3 regions of the Gordonia sp. NPDC003585 genome follow, and region 3 is predicted to be linked to each of the others. Evidence: riboswitches for the same ligand, from Rfam matches in the RefSeq annotation. Region 3 holds a riboswitch; each other region holds the start of a gene.
What was found. Region 3 has a riboswitch for cobalamin ahead of cobN (cobaltochelatase subunit CobN). Riboswitches for the same ligand answer to the same signal wherever they lie in the genome.
Positions count from the first base shown of each region.

Region 1 (4,530 bases), on a different contig from region 3:
GATGAGCTGGAACTGCGCGATCTCCTGGCCCCACAACTTGCGTGTCTTGGCGTAATCGAGGGACAGACGCAGGCATTCGTTGATGATGCCCATCGCCAGCGCCGCGATGCCGACCCGCTCGGCGGTGAAGCCGGCCTTCGCACCTTCCGAACCGCGTGAATCCTCGCCGGTGTCCTCGGTCTCGCCGAGGAGACGGTCCTTGCCGAGGCGCACGTTGTCGAAGAAGAGCTCACCGGTCGGCGAACTCATCATGCCCATCTTCTTGAACGCCTTGCCCTGGGTGAGACCCGGCATCCCCTTGTCGAGGACGAAGGACAGCACCTTGCGGTCACGCATCGGGGTGTTGCTGCCGTCGTCGACTTTGGCGAACACCACGATGGTGTCGGCGTACGGGCCATTGGTGATAAAGGTCTTCTGCCCGTTGAGGATGTAGTCGTCGCCGTCGCGCTTGACCGTGGTCTTCATGCCGCCCAGTGCGTCGGAGCCGGAGTCGGGTTCGGTGATCGCCCACGCGCCCACCTTCTCCATCGTGACCAGCTCGGGAAGCCACCGCTTCTTCTGTGCGAGAGTGCCTTTGCCGCGGATCGTCGACGCCGTGAGCCCCATGCTGACGCCCATCGATCCGACGAGTCCGAGGCAGACACCGGCAAGTTCGATGTTGACGATCATGAACATCGACGAGGCCATGCTGCCGCCACCGCCACCCGACGATTTCTTGCCCTCGGCCTCGGCGGCGAGCTCCTTCTCCAAGGCGTCCTTGGCCATGGCGTCGACACCGAAGGTCGACAGCAGCTTGCGGGTGATGTCGTAGGGCGGCAGCTGCCCGGTCTCGAGCTCATCGATGTGCGGTCGGATCTCCTTGTCGATGAACGCCCGCAGGGCGTCGCGCACCATCAGATCCTCGTCGGACCACTCGAACATCTCCACCTCGCATCTCGAGACAACTAAAACACGTTTCAGTTTCACTGTGTCAGGTGTCACTCCGGAAGTAAAGACACACTTGGGCCTAAATGTTTCACCGTCGCACTGGTTGCCACGGCGCTCGGAAAGCGAGCGCCATGGCAACCAGAATCAGAGTTGATACGACGTCGCCGGCCGGACCTCGATTGCGAAGTAGCCTGCAGCATCGTCGACGAGCAACGCCTGCGCGACCGGCATCGACACCACGCACACCCCGAACGTCGCCGACGCACGCCAGTCATGAATGCGCGCAACAAAGTCGGCCACCGTCTCCCCGCCGTGCGGGCACGCATCCGGAGTCGAAAACCAGAGGCCGAGTGCCGAAGGATCGATCTCCTCGGGCAGCTTCCCTGCCCACTCCCCGAAGTCCATCGTGCGCAATGCGTCGTCGACGTCGAACTGCCCACTCAAGAGCGCCGACGTCTCCAGCGCCACCGTCTCTGGCCCGCTGACCGTGCGCCCCATATCGCTGACCGTGCGTCGCAAATCGTTGACCGTGCGCCGTCCGGCGTCGTCCAGAGACAGATCACCGCCGAACCGCAGGTCCCGATTGGGGCCGGTGCGGCCGGCGGTGATGATCTGCATGACCTCAGTTGACCTCGGCCGTGATGCCCTTCGACGCCGTCGCCGACGTCTTAGGCCGCGCCAGGTAGCCGAGAACCAGGGCGAACACGACGGTCAGCACGGTCCACAGGATCACCTGGTTGGCGATCACGTACACCCGGAAGTCGCCGATGACGTCACCGGGGAACCCGGGGGCGACGATCACGCCCTGGTCGTTGCGCAACTCCTTGGGCACCTCGTGGAACTCCGGCAGCAGAGTCACCGCGACGGTGATCACCGCCAGGTACCCCACCACGCTCACGATGGCCGAGACGAGCCCGCCGATGCGGGGGCGCAACCAGAACGCGAACACGACGGCCGCAATCGCCGCGCCCACCGAGATCAACGTGATGGTCAGGAATGCACCCGAGCGCGCGCCGATGGTGTCGTCGTCGCCGACCGCCGGCGGATTCGCCGGGTACGCGAAGAACGGAACCGCGAAGAAAGACACGAACCCGATCACCCCGAGTGCGCCGGCGAGCCACCGCGGATCGGTCGCAGGGTAACGCCGTCCGACATAGGTCCACAGCACGGTGAACGCGACTGCGAAGAACGCGCCCATGCACAACGCGAACACCAGCGTGCCGACTCCGGCACCGAGGTTCTGCTGCATGGCGCGGGTGAACACCTCGCCACCCTCACCGTGGACGTGTCCGCCCGCCGCGATCTCGAGTTCCTCCTCGGCGCCCGAACGCAGATCCTCGTAGTCGATGGCCTTGGCGACCTGCGGTTCGATGAACAGTCGGGCGAACAGATACGACAGAATTCCGGCGATCAGGCCTGAGAACAGGCCGGCGCCGATGAACTTCTTCTCCATGTTTATTTGTCTCCTGGCTCAGATTCGCTCAGTGGCAGGGGAAGCCGAGGAAGTGGCGGGCGTCGTGGACGAACTCGTGGATGTGGGTGTCGGAACCGAACACCGACACCGCGCCCTGGTCGTAGCCCAGGAAGTAGTAGGCCATCGACGCCAGCAGCACGGTGAGGCTGAGCCACAGTGCCGCGCTGGCGACGGAGAGATTGGGTACCGCGAGCGCCCGAGATGCGGGTGCCGCCTTGGTGGAAGCAGTCATCTGCCTGTCCTTTCGCCGATCACGCGTCGGCAGTTCGTTTGAACCGGTTACCAGCGCGGCACTCTGACTCACGTCGATTCTCAGTTGACCGTCGTTCACAGCGGCGCGACCGTTCCGGACTTGCACCGGATTCCCCGCACTGGCGTGTGCTGACCTTATACCCTGACCGGCTCGGCCTGCTCGCGCTCGCGCCACGGAGTTGTCACAGCCGTAGGGGATGATGGCGAGGTGGCCCGAACCGCGTCTGTACTGCAGCGCTTCACCGCCCCGACGCGGCGGTGGTTCAGTGGCGCCTTCCCGGAGCCCACTGCTGCTCAGACCGGGGCATGGAACTCCATCGCCGACGGTGAGAACACACTGGTCATCGCGCCTACCGGGTCTGGCAAGACGCTGTCGGCGTTCCTGTGGGCGCTCGACCGTCTGGCCGCCGAACCCGACCGCGCGCACGGCACCCGCGTCCTCTACATCTCGCCACTCAAAGCACTTGCGGTCGACGTGGAGCGCAACCTGCGCGCCCCCCTGACCGGGATCACGCGTGCGGCCCAGGAGCTCGGCCTTCCCGAACCGAACATCACCGTCGGCCTGCGCTCGGGGGACACGCCGGCCAATCAGCGCCGGCTCCTTGCCCGGCAGCCACCGGACATCCTCATCACCACCCCCGAGTCGCTGTATCTGATCCTCACCTCGTCGGTCCGCGACACTCTCCGCAACGTCGACGCCGTCATCGTCGACGAGGTGCACGCCGTCGCCGGCACCAAGCGCGGCACCCATCTCGCGGTCTCCCTTGAACGACTTGACGAGCTGCTCGACGAGCCGGCACAGCGGATCGGGTTGTCGGCGACCGTCCGACCGCCAGAGTTGGTCGCGCAGTTCCTGGCCGGCTCCCGTCCCTGCCGCGTCGTCCGACCGCCCGCCGCGAAGACCTTCGATCTGCGCGTCGACGTGCCTGTGCCGGACATGGCGAACATCCCGCCGCCCGCCGATGCACCCGACGACGACCTCGACGACGCCTTCTCCCCGACCGCCGGCTCCCTCTGGCCGCATGTGGAGGCCTCGATCGTCGACGCCATCGAAAGCAACCGCGCAACGATCGTTTTCGCCAACTCCCGGCGCCTCGCCGAACGACTCACCGCTCGGCTCAACGAGATCCACGCCGACCGCTCGGGGACGCCGGTCACCAATGCGCCAAATCCCGGTGTAGCCGGTGGCGCACCTGCGCTTGTTATGGCGAGCGGCGCCAGCGGCGGCGCACCCACCGCCTTGGCCCGCGCCCACCATGGCTCGGTGAGCAAGGAGCAGCGGGCCGAGATCGAGGACGACCTGAAGTCGGGTCGGCTGCGCTGCGTGGTTGCAACGAGTTCGCTGGAACTCGGCATCGACATGGGCGCGGTCGATCTGGTCATCCAGGTGGAATCGCCACCGTCGGTCGCGAGTGGTCTCCAGCGGATCGGCCGGGCGGGTCACCAGGTCGGCGAGATCAGCCAGGGCGTGCTCTACCCCAAGCACCGCACCGATCTCGTGCACTGCACGGTCGCCGTGGAACGCATGCTCGCCGGCGACATCGAGCAACTGCGCGTCCCGTCGAATCCGCTCGACGTCCTTGCCCAGCAGACGATCGCCGCCGCGGCAATGGACGACCTCGACGTCGACGAATGGTTCGACGTCATCCGCCGCGCCGCGCCGTACCGGGAACTCAGCCGCGATGTGTACGTATCGACTCTGGACCTGATCTCGGGGCGTTTCCCGTCCGACGAGTTCGCCGAACTCCGCCCTCGCGTCACCTGGGATCGCGACGCGAACACCATCAGCGGCCGACGCGGAGCTCAGCGTCTGGCCGTCACCTCCGGCGGAACCATCCCCGACCGCGGGCTCTTCGGTGTCTTCATGGTCGGGGAAA
Region 1 covers NZ_JBEXMX010000012.1:14,682-19,211, forward strand. The annotation lists gene ABZW74_RS04830 (acyl-CoA dehydrogenase family protein) at 1-921, opposite strand, end outside; gene ABZW74_RS04835 (histidine phosphatase family protein) at 1,072-1,545, opposite strand; gene ABZW74_RS04840 (CbtA family protein) at 1,550-2,380, opposite strand; gene ABZW74_RS04845 (CbtB-domain containing protein) at 2,409-2,633, opposite strand; cobalamin riboswitch at 2,670-2,800, opposite strand; gene ABZW74_RS04850 (ATP-dependent helicase) at 2,862-4,530, shown strand, end outside.
Region 1: it holds a riboswitch for cobalamin, as region 3 does, so the genes downstream of both, ABZW74_RS04845 (CbtB-domain containing protein) here and cobN (cobaltochelatase subunit CobN) in region 3, are expected to answer to the same signal.

Region 2 (4,530 bases), on a different contig from region 3:
TCGGCGGCGCGGCGCTGATCATGTTCGCGACGGTCGCGATCGTCGGCATCCAGACCCTGACAACCGTCGACTTCACCGACCACCGCAACCTGATCATCTCGGCGACGTCGCTGGCCATCGCCCTCTACGTCGAGCACTCGCAGTCCTCGCCCCCCACCACCGTGATGGCCAAGGACGGCACCCCGATCGAGGTGCCCGCACTGCCCGGCGTGGACCAGGCGATGCCCAACATCTTCCTACAGATACCCTTCTCCACCGGCATCACCATGGGCGCGATCAGCGCAATCCTGTTGAACCTCTTGTTCTTCCACATCGGACGCAAGGGCCCGGCGGTTGCCGGCGGCGGTGCGATCACCCTGGACGAGGTCAACGCGATGTCGATCGAGCAGTTCCGCGCGACCTTCGGTGGCGTGGTGCAGAACGTCGACTGGGTGCTCGACCGCGCCTTCGAACAGCGGCCGTTCGAGGATGTCCACGATCTGCGCAGCGCGTTCCAGGAAGCGATGCTCACCGGCAGCGACGACCAGCACATGCAGCTCATCCAGGCCTTCCCCGACCTCGGCGCCGAGGACGAGGACACCGGCGAGCTCATCGCGGTCGACCACAAGGGTCTCTCGCACCTGGAGGAAACCGAACACGAGAACGTGGTGAACCTCGCGTCGGCCTACCGCGAGCACTTCGGGTTCCCGCTGGTGATCTGTGCCCGCGAGACCGAACGCTACGACCGCGTGCTGCGCAACGGCTGGGCACGCATGGACAACTCCGAGACGTCGGAGAAGTCCTTTGCGCTCATCGAGATCGCGAAGATCGCCAACTACCGCTTCGATGATCTCGTCGCCGACGCCAATCCGATCACCTCGGCCCGATTCAGCCGCCAGCCCGAACTCTCTTAGGGTAGGGGTATGCGACGGGTGGATTGGCGTGGGCTCGAGAGTTTCAACGAGCTCAGCGAACGGCAGGCGATCAGCACGCTCTACGAGTGCTGCAGCTCGTCGATCTGGGCCCTTCGGGTTGCCCGGGCACGTCCGTTCGCCGACGAGGAAGCACTGCTCGAGTACGCGGATCTGATTCTCGCCGAGCTGACCGACGCCGACCTCGACGAGGCGTTGTCGGGCCATCCCCGCATCGGGGACCGGCCCGACAACCCGTCGTCGCAGCGTGAACAAAGCGGGGTATCGGGCGCCGACCCGGCCGTGCTGACCGAGCTGAAGGATCTGAACAAGGCCTACGACGACAAGTTCGGCCACGTCTACCTGGTGTTCGCCAACGGACGCCCGGCCGACGAACTACTCGCGATCCTCAAGGAACGCATCCGCAACGACGCCGACACCGAACGACGCGTGCTGCGCATGGAGCTCGCGAAGATCAACCGCAGCAGGCTGATTCGGATGCTGGCACCGGCCGGACAATTCGCCGACGAGAAGGCGGGCTGATGACCGGGTTGTCCACGCACGTCCTCGACGCGGTGTCCGGCTCTCCGGCGGTCGGGGTGGCGGTCGCCCTGCAGGACGCGAGCGGTACCGAGTTGGCCTCGGGCAGTACGGATTCCGACGGACGTATCGGTCAGGTCAACACCGATCCGCTGGTGCCGGGGATCTACCACCTCGTCTTCGACACCGGAGAATGGTTCGCCGACAACGACATCAACGGCTTCTATCCGGAGATCGACATCTGCTTCGAAGTAGACGATCCCGACCGGCACTACCATGTGCCGGTTCTACTCAGCCCGTACTCGTACTCGACGTATCGGGGTAGTTGATCTCCCGCTCGACCTTGAGGTGCCCCACTTCCGCTCCCTGAGGTGCCACACTCCCGCTCCACCTTGAGGTGCCCCAACTTCCGCTCCCTGAGGTGCGAGGAGCGCAAGCCGCCGGGCTGAGGAGCCCCATTGCGAGGTACGAGCATGGAGCGTCTCGAAGTCGACGAGCCTCGAAGGGCCTGGTGAGATGACGTCGCCAGGCCTTCGAGGCTCCTCGCAAGGGCTCGTCGCACCTAGCTCAGGCAGCGGAGGAGGGTTCGCACCTGGCCTGCGGTAGGGGATAGAGACGCCACAACAACAGCGACGCCGCCCGGAAAATCCGGACGGCGTCGCTGTTAAGTCGGTGTCAGAGCTTGGTGACCGAGGTCGCCTGGGGACCCTTGGGACCCTGCTCCACCTCGAACTCGACGCGCTCTGCCTCGTCGAGGCTGCGGTATCCGCCGCCCTGGATGGCCGAGTAGTGAACAAAGACGTCACCATCGGTGCTGTTGTCGGGAGCGATGAAGCCGAAGCCCTTTTCGCTGTTGAACCACTTGACGGTTCCTTGAGCCATGATGCTGTGTACTTCTCTCTTTATGCAGACGTGCCTCAATTGAGGCGCGCCGATACATCTTGCCACACTGCGGGCCACCAAGGTGAATCGTGTCCACACCGCCCTGTTGTCGAGGCACTGCGGGACGGTAGCCTGACACACGCAACTGGTTCGCCGACCGGGTTGACTATGGAGCCCCTGCTCCCGCGTTCGGCGTCGAACCTGTCCCACACGGGACGGGTGAGAGGGAATCCGGTGAGAATCCGGAACTGTCCCGCAGCGGTATGTCGGAACGACCGCCGTCACAAGCACTGGACCACGGGTCTGGGAAGCGACGGCCAGTAGGACCGCGCAGCAGAGACCTTCTGCCGCGCCCGCCGACGAGTCCGAAGACCTGCCAGCGGTACCGGACGCGCCGCGTCCGGTGGCTCACCGCCTCGTGGAATGGGCGCTGGTCGAAGAAGACGAATCGTGCTGTGGCAGTGCCGTGCGCGATGGGGCTTGTCGACCCTCCCTGCCGGCGGCGGACCATCCACATCGTTTGCAGGAGAAGCATTTCCATGTCAACCTCTGGGAAATCACCGGCTCGCCGGTTCACCACAACTGTCCTGGGTACACCCCGGATCGGGGCCCGTCGGGAGCTCAAGCGCGCTGTCGAGGGCTACTGGGCCGGACGCGTCTCGGCCACCGACCTCGACAAGGTCGCCGCCGATCTTCGTCGTCAGACCTGGCAGGAACTCGCCGACGCCGGGCTGGACTCGATCCCGGTCAACTCGTTCTCGTACTACGACCAGATGCTCGACACCGCCGCCATGCTCGACGCACTGCCGCCGCGCGTGGCCGGCATCGACGATCCGCTCGACCGCTACTTCGCCGCCGCACGCGGCAACGCCGACGTCACTCCGCTGGAGATGACCAAGTGGTTCGACACCAACTACCACTACCTGGTGCCGGAGATCTCCGACTCGACGACGTTCCGGTTGCGCCCCGAGAAGGTTCTCGCCGAGATCGCGCAGGCCCACGGCCTGGGCGTCGCTGCCCGGCCGGTGATCATCGGACCGGTCACGTTCCTTGCGCTGGCCAAGGCGGTCGACGGCGCCGCTCACCCGATCACACGCATCGACGACGTGCTGCCCGCCTACTTCGAGCTCCTCGACCATTTGGTCGACGCCGGCGTCGAATGGGTGCAGTTCGACGAGCCCGCGCTGGTCACCGACGCCGTCGAGGGCCTGCCGCAACTCGCCGGTGCTGTATACCAACGCCTCGCCGGGGTCTCGCGCCGGCCGGCGATCCTCGTCGCCACCTACTTCGGCGACCCGGGCAGCGCGCTCGGCGAACTCGCCCGCACCGGTGTCGAGGGCATCGCCGTCGATCTCGTGGAGGGCAGCGTCGACTCCGTCGCCGCCGTCCCCGAGCTCGCCGACAAGCTGGTCGTCGCAGGTGTCGTCAACGGGCGCAACATCTGGCGCACCGACCTGGACAAGGCCCTGGGAACCCTCGGTTCCATCCTCGGGTCGGTCGGCAACCTTGCGGTCTCCACGTCGTGCTCCACGCTGCACGTGCCCTACACCCTCGACGCCGAGGACACGCTCGACGACAACCTCCGCGGTTGGCTGGCCTTCGCGTCGGAGAAGTATCGCGAGGTCGCGGCGCTGGCTCACGCCCTGCGCGACGGTCGCGACAGCGAGGCAGCAGCGTTCGACGAGAGCCGGCGCGCGCTGGCCACCCGTGAGACCGATGACCGGCTGCACGACCCGGCGGTCCGCGCCCGGCTGGAGGCCGTGACGTCGGCCGACATCACCCGCGGTGAGGCCGCCGCCCGGCTGGAGCAGCAGTACGAGCAGCTGGGTCTGCCTCCGCTGCCCACCACCACGATCGGCTCCTACCCGCAGACCTCGGCCATCCGACTGGCTCGGGCCGCGCTGCGCAAGGGCGAGATCGATGAGGCGGAGTACGAACGCCGCATGCAGGCCGAGGTGGCCGATGTGGTTGCACTGCAGGAGAAGATTGGTCTCGACGTGCTGGTGCACGGCGAACCCGAGCGCAACGACATGGTGCAGTACTTCGCCGAGCAGCTCGACGGATTCTTCGCCACCCAGAACGGCTGGGTGCAGTCGTACGGCACCCGCTGCGTGCGTCCGCCGATCCTGTACGGCGATGTCCGCCGTCCGACGCCGATGACCGTCGACTGGATCACCTACGCGCAGTCGCTGACCGCCAAGCCGGTCAAGGGCATGCT
Region 2 covers NZ_JBEXMX010000046.1:27,037-31,566, forward strand. The annotation lists gene ABZW74_RS14305 (solute carrier family 23 protein) at 1-893, shown strand, start outside; gene uraD (2-oxo-4-hydroxy-4-carboxy-5-ureidoimidazoline decarboxylase) at 903-1,433, shown strand; gene uraH (hydroxyisourate hydrolase) at 1,433-1,759, shown strand; gene ABZW74_RS14320 (cold-shock protein) at 2,106-2,312, opposite strand; cobalamin riboswitch at 2,474-2,708, shown strand; gene metE (5-methyltetrahydropteroyltriglutamate--homocysteine S-methyltransferase) at 2,852-4,530, shown strand, end outside.
Region 2: it holds a riboswitch for cobalamin, as region 3 does, so the genes downstream of both, metE (5-methyltetrahydropteroyltriglutamate--homocysteine S-methyltransferase) here and cobN (cobaltochelatase subunit CobN) in region 3, are expected to answer to the same signal.

Region 3 (4,530 bases):
GACGGGACCGCCTTGGGGTCGACGGAGTAGAAGTTGCGCCCGGTGGGCAGCACGTTGATCAGACCGCGCAGCGGCGATCCGCTCGGTCCGGCCGGGATGAAACCGCCACCCAGGGCGTGCAGAACCCGCGGCACCTCGTCGGTGGTCTGCCGCAGCCGGGGCACCACCTCGTGGGCGGCAAAGCGCAGTACGTCGGCCACGGCCGGCGGATGATCCGCGGACACCAGAGCGACCGTGTCGTCGCTCCAGTCGCCCTTCGCGCAAGCGGCAACCAGCTCGCGTGCCTGCGCCTCGACGGCGTCCACGTCACCGCGCGCGGATGCGCCGTCCTCGGTGAGGCCGAGGGCCTCGCGCAGTCCCGGCAGTGCGCTGGTGCCGCCCCAGAGTTGGCGCGCACGCAGCATGGCCAGCACGAGATCGACCTCGGCGTCGCCCTGCGGGGGCTCGCCGAGCACGTGCAGGCCGTCACGGATCTGGACGTCCTTGATCTCGCACAGCCATCCGTCGACGTGCAGGAGCATGTCGTCGAAGACCTCTTCGTCGGGCCGTTCACTGAGCCCGAGATCGTGATCCATCTTGGCGGCGGTGAGCAGGGTCCAGATCTGCTGGCGGATCGCGGGCAGCTTCGCCGGGTCGAGGGTGGAGATGTTGGCGTGCTCGTCGAGAAGCTGTTCGAGACGGGCGATGTCGCCATAGGACTCGGCGCGTGCCATCGGTGGGATCAGATGATCGACGAGGACGGCGTGGGCGCGCCGCTTGGCCTGGGTGCCCTCGCCCGGGTCGTTCACGAGGAACGGGTAGACGAGCGGCAGATCGCCCAGCGCCGCATCGGTGCCGCATCCGGCCGACATGCCCAGCGTCTTGCCGGGCAACCACTCAAGGTTGCCGTGCTTGCCGACGTGCACGATCGCGTCGGCCGCAAAACCCGCACCCTCGGACTGCGATGCCAGCCAGCGGTAGCTCGCCAGGTAGTGATGCGACGGCGGCAGGTCGGGGTCGTGGTAGATGGCGACCGGGTTCTCGCCGAAGCCGCGCGGCGGCTGAACCATGATCGCGATGTTCCCGAACGTCAGTGCCGCGATCACGATGTCGCCGTCGGCGTTGTGGGAGCGGTCGACGAAGAGGTCGCCGGGAGCTGGCCCCCAATGCTGCTCCATCCCGGCACGCAGTTCTTCTGGCAGGGTGCGATACCAGTCGTGGTAGTCGGCTGCCGACATACGAATCGGGTTGGCGGACAACGCTTCTTCGGTCAGCCAGTCCGGGTCCTGACCGCCCGCCGCGATGATCGCGTGGATCAGGGCGTCCGAATCGTCTTCGGCGAGACCGGGAATCGACGACTCCCCGCGCTCCGGCCCGATGTCGTACCCGGCGTCGCGCAGGGCGGTCAGCAAACGCAGGAGGCTTCGGGGGGTGTCGAGGCCGACGGCGTTGCCGATGCGGGCGTGCTTGGTCGGGTAGGCCGACAACATGATCGCGATGCGACGCTGCGCGGGCACGATGGACCGCAGGCGGGCGTGCGCAACGGCGATACCTGCCACGCGGGCGCAGCGTTCGAGGTCGGGCTGATACCAGGGCAGCCCGTTCTCGTCGAACTCCTTGAAGGAGAACGGCACCGTGATGATGCGGCCGTCGAACTCGGGAACCGCGACCTGGGTGGCCACGTCTAGGGGCGAGAGGCCGTCGTCGTTGTCTGCCCAGTCCGCGCGCGAACCCGTCAGACACAGCCCCTGCAGGATCGGGATGTCCAGCGCGGCAAGACGTTCGATGTTCCAGGCCTCGTCATCACCGCCGGCCGACGCAGTGGCCGGGGTGGCACCGCCTGCCGCGAGGACCGTCACCACGAGCGCGTCGGCGGTACCGAGCAGATCGATGAGATCGTCGGGCGCGGTACGCAGCGACGCGCAGAAGACGGGCAGGGCGTGTGCTCCGCGTTCCTCGATGGCGCCACACAGCGCATCGATGTAGCGGGTGTTGCCCGCGAGGTGTTGCGCGCGGTAATAGAGCACTGCGATCCGCGGGGCGTTCTCGGGCAGATCGGACCGGGCCGAGCGGTCGAGCACCCCCCACGCGGGCGTCTGCTGCGGCGGCTCGAACCCCAGCCCGGTCAGCAGCACGGTATCGGACAGGAAGTTGTGCAGACCCACCATGTTCTCCACCCCGCCGAAGGCGAGATAGTTGTGGGCTTCGGCGACCACACCCGACGGGACCGTCGACTGCGCCATCAGATCAGGGTCCGGTTGTTGCTCTCCCGAACACACCACGAGGGGTTTGCCGGTCGCGGCCACCGCGGCGAGGCCGTCCTCCCAGGCTCGTGTCCCGCCCAGGATGCGCACGACCAGAAGATCGGCGTCTGCGGCCAGGTCCGGGATGTCGTCGGCGAGGATGCGCGACGGATTCGCGCCGGCGATGTCGACCCCGTCCCGTTCGGCAGCCGCGGCGGCGGTGAGCAGATCGGTGTCCGAGGTCGAGAGCAGCAGGATCATCAGATCTCCTCGCCGGGATGTCGCGCCCGGAGCGTGTCGTAACGGTTGTGTCGTGATGCGGTGACCGGGGGCGCAGGTCTGACTTCGGTGCCGCGGAGTCGCTCTCACGACGCAGGGCTACCCGTCACAGTGGCGCGACCGTGCCGGACTCACACCGGCTTCTGTGCTCTCGGTGCATCGAGACTACCGAACCCGCAATCGCGAGCCGACCGGTGTAGAGCAGGGCATGCTGCGCGCGGTCGTACGCTGGACTGGTGAGCCAGCCTGCCGGACGATCCGCCGCCGACCGCTGCCCCGGGGTGTTCAGCACGCACCCGGCCGCCGACGGTCACCTCGCGCGCATCCGGCTCCCCGGCGGAGAGATCACCGGCCCCCAACTCGAGACCCTGGCCCGCGTCGCAACCGAGTGGGGCGACGGCCATCTCGAGCTCACGGCGCGAGCCAATCTGCAGTTGCGCGGCATCACCGATGTCGAGGCCGTCGCCGCCGCTGTCACCGGCGCAGGGCTGGTCCCGAGTGCGTCGCACGAGAAGATCCGGAACATCGAGGCAAGCCCGCTGTCGGGCCGCATCGGCGGTGTCGTAGACGTACGACCGATGATCCGGCTTCTCGACGAGCGGCTGCGAGCCGACGATCGATTCGCGGCGCTGTCCGGGCGATTCCTCTTCGGTCTGGACGACGGTCGCGGCGACATCACCCGACGCTCACCCGATGTCCACGCGGTGGCTCGCGCGAGCACCGACCATCGATCAGCCCGGCCCGGCCCGCTCGCCGACATAGTCGTCGGCGGTGCGACGCTCGGGTCGGCCACCGGGGCGGAATCGATCGTCGACGCGCTCCTCGTGGTCGCCGACGCGATGCTCGAGGTGGCGCCGACCGCGTGGCGGTTCGCCGACCTAGACGCCGCAGATCAGGCCCGCGTCGTCGAACGCGCTGGTAAAGGCCTAGATCCGGTCGGTGATGGCTACCCTCGGCCGGAAACCGAGACCGAACCGATCGTCGGGTGGTTCGAGCAGGACAACGGGATGGTGCTGCTCGGGTCGGTTGTCGAACTCGGCAGGCTGCCGGCCCGATTGGCCGAATTCCTGGCCGCCATCGGCGCTCCGATCATCTTCACGCCCGATCGCGAGATCCTGGTCTGCGACCTCACCGAGGGCGTCGCGGAGACCGTGGTGCGGGTGCTCGCACCGATGGGGCTGACCTTCGACGCGTCGTCGCCGTGGGCAGCGGTCAGCTGCTGTGCGGGAGCACCCGGCTGCAGCAATGGGCTGGCCCCGGTACGCGAGGATCTGCTCGCCCGTGTGGCGTCCGGGCAGGAGGTCACCGAGCGAGAACACTGGGTCGGGTGTGGCCGCGGGTGCGGTTCCCCGGTCACGCCACACCTGCGCGTCGAGGCCGGTCCGGACGGATATCGCACGACCGAACGCGGGCAGTAGCCGTCGAGCCCGGTGCGGGCGGCTCGATACACTGAGCCCACCATGACCGACTACCTGCGTGACGGCGCCGCGATCTATCGACAGTCATTCGCCACCATCCGCGCCGAATCCGACCTCACCGCATTTGCCCCCGACGTCGCCACGGTGGTGGTTCGGATGATCCACGCCTGCGGACAGACCGACCTGCCGGCTGACGTCGTGGCCACCGACGGGGTGGTCGAGGCGGCGCGGGCCGCGCTGGGTTCCGGCGCACCGATCCTCTGCGACGCCTCGATGGTAGCCGCCGGGGTCACCCGCAAGCGCCTGCCCGCCGACAACGACGTGCTGTGTTACCTGGGCGAACCCGGGCTGCCGGAACTCGCCGAACGAATGGGCACAACGAGAACTGCTGCGGCGCTGCAGTTCTGGCTTACACGCCTGGAAGGATCGGTGGTGGCGATCGGCAACGCGCCGACTGCTCTGTTCGCGCTTCTCGATCTGATCGACGACGGCGCACCTCGGCCCGCGGCCATCGTCGGCGCCCCGGTCGGCTTCGTCGGCGCCGCCGAATCGTGTGCGGCCCTAGCGGAACGGACCGATCTGGAATTCATCACGGTCACCGGTCGCCGGGG
Region 3 covers NZ_JBEXMX010000004.1:34,870-39,399, reverse strand. The annotation lists gene cobN (cobaltochelatase subunit CobN) at 1-2,483, opposite strand, end outside; cobalamin riboswitch at 2,535-2,694, opposite strand; gene ABZW74_RS01730 (precorrin-3B synthase) at 2,738-3,919, shown strand; gene ABZW74_RS01725 (precorrin-8X methylmutase) at 3,962-4,530, shown strand, end outside.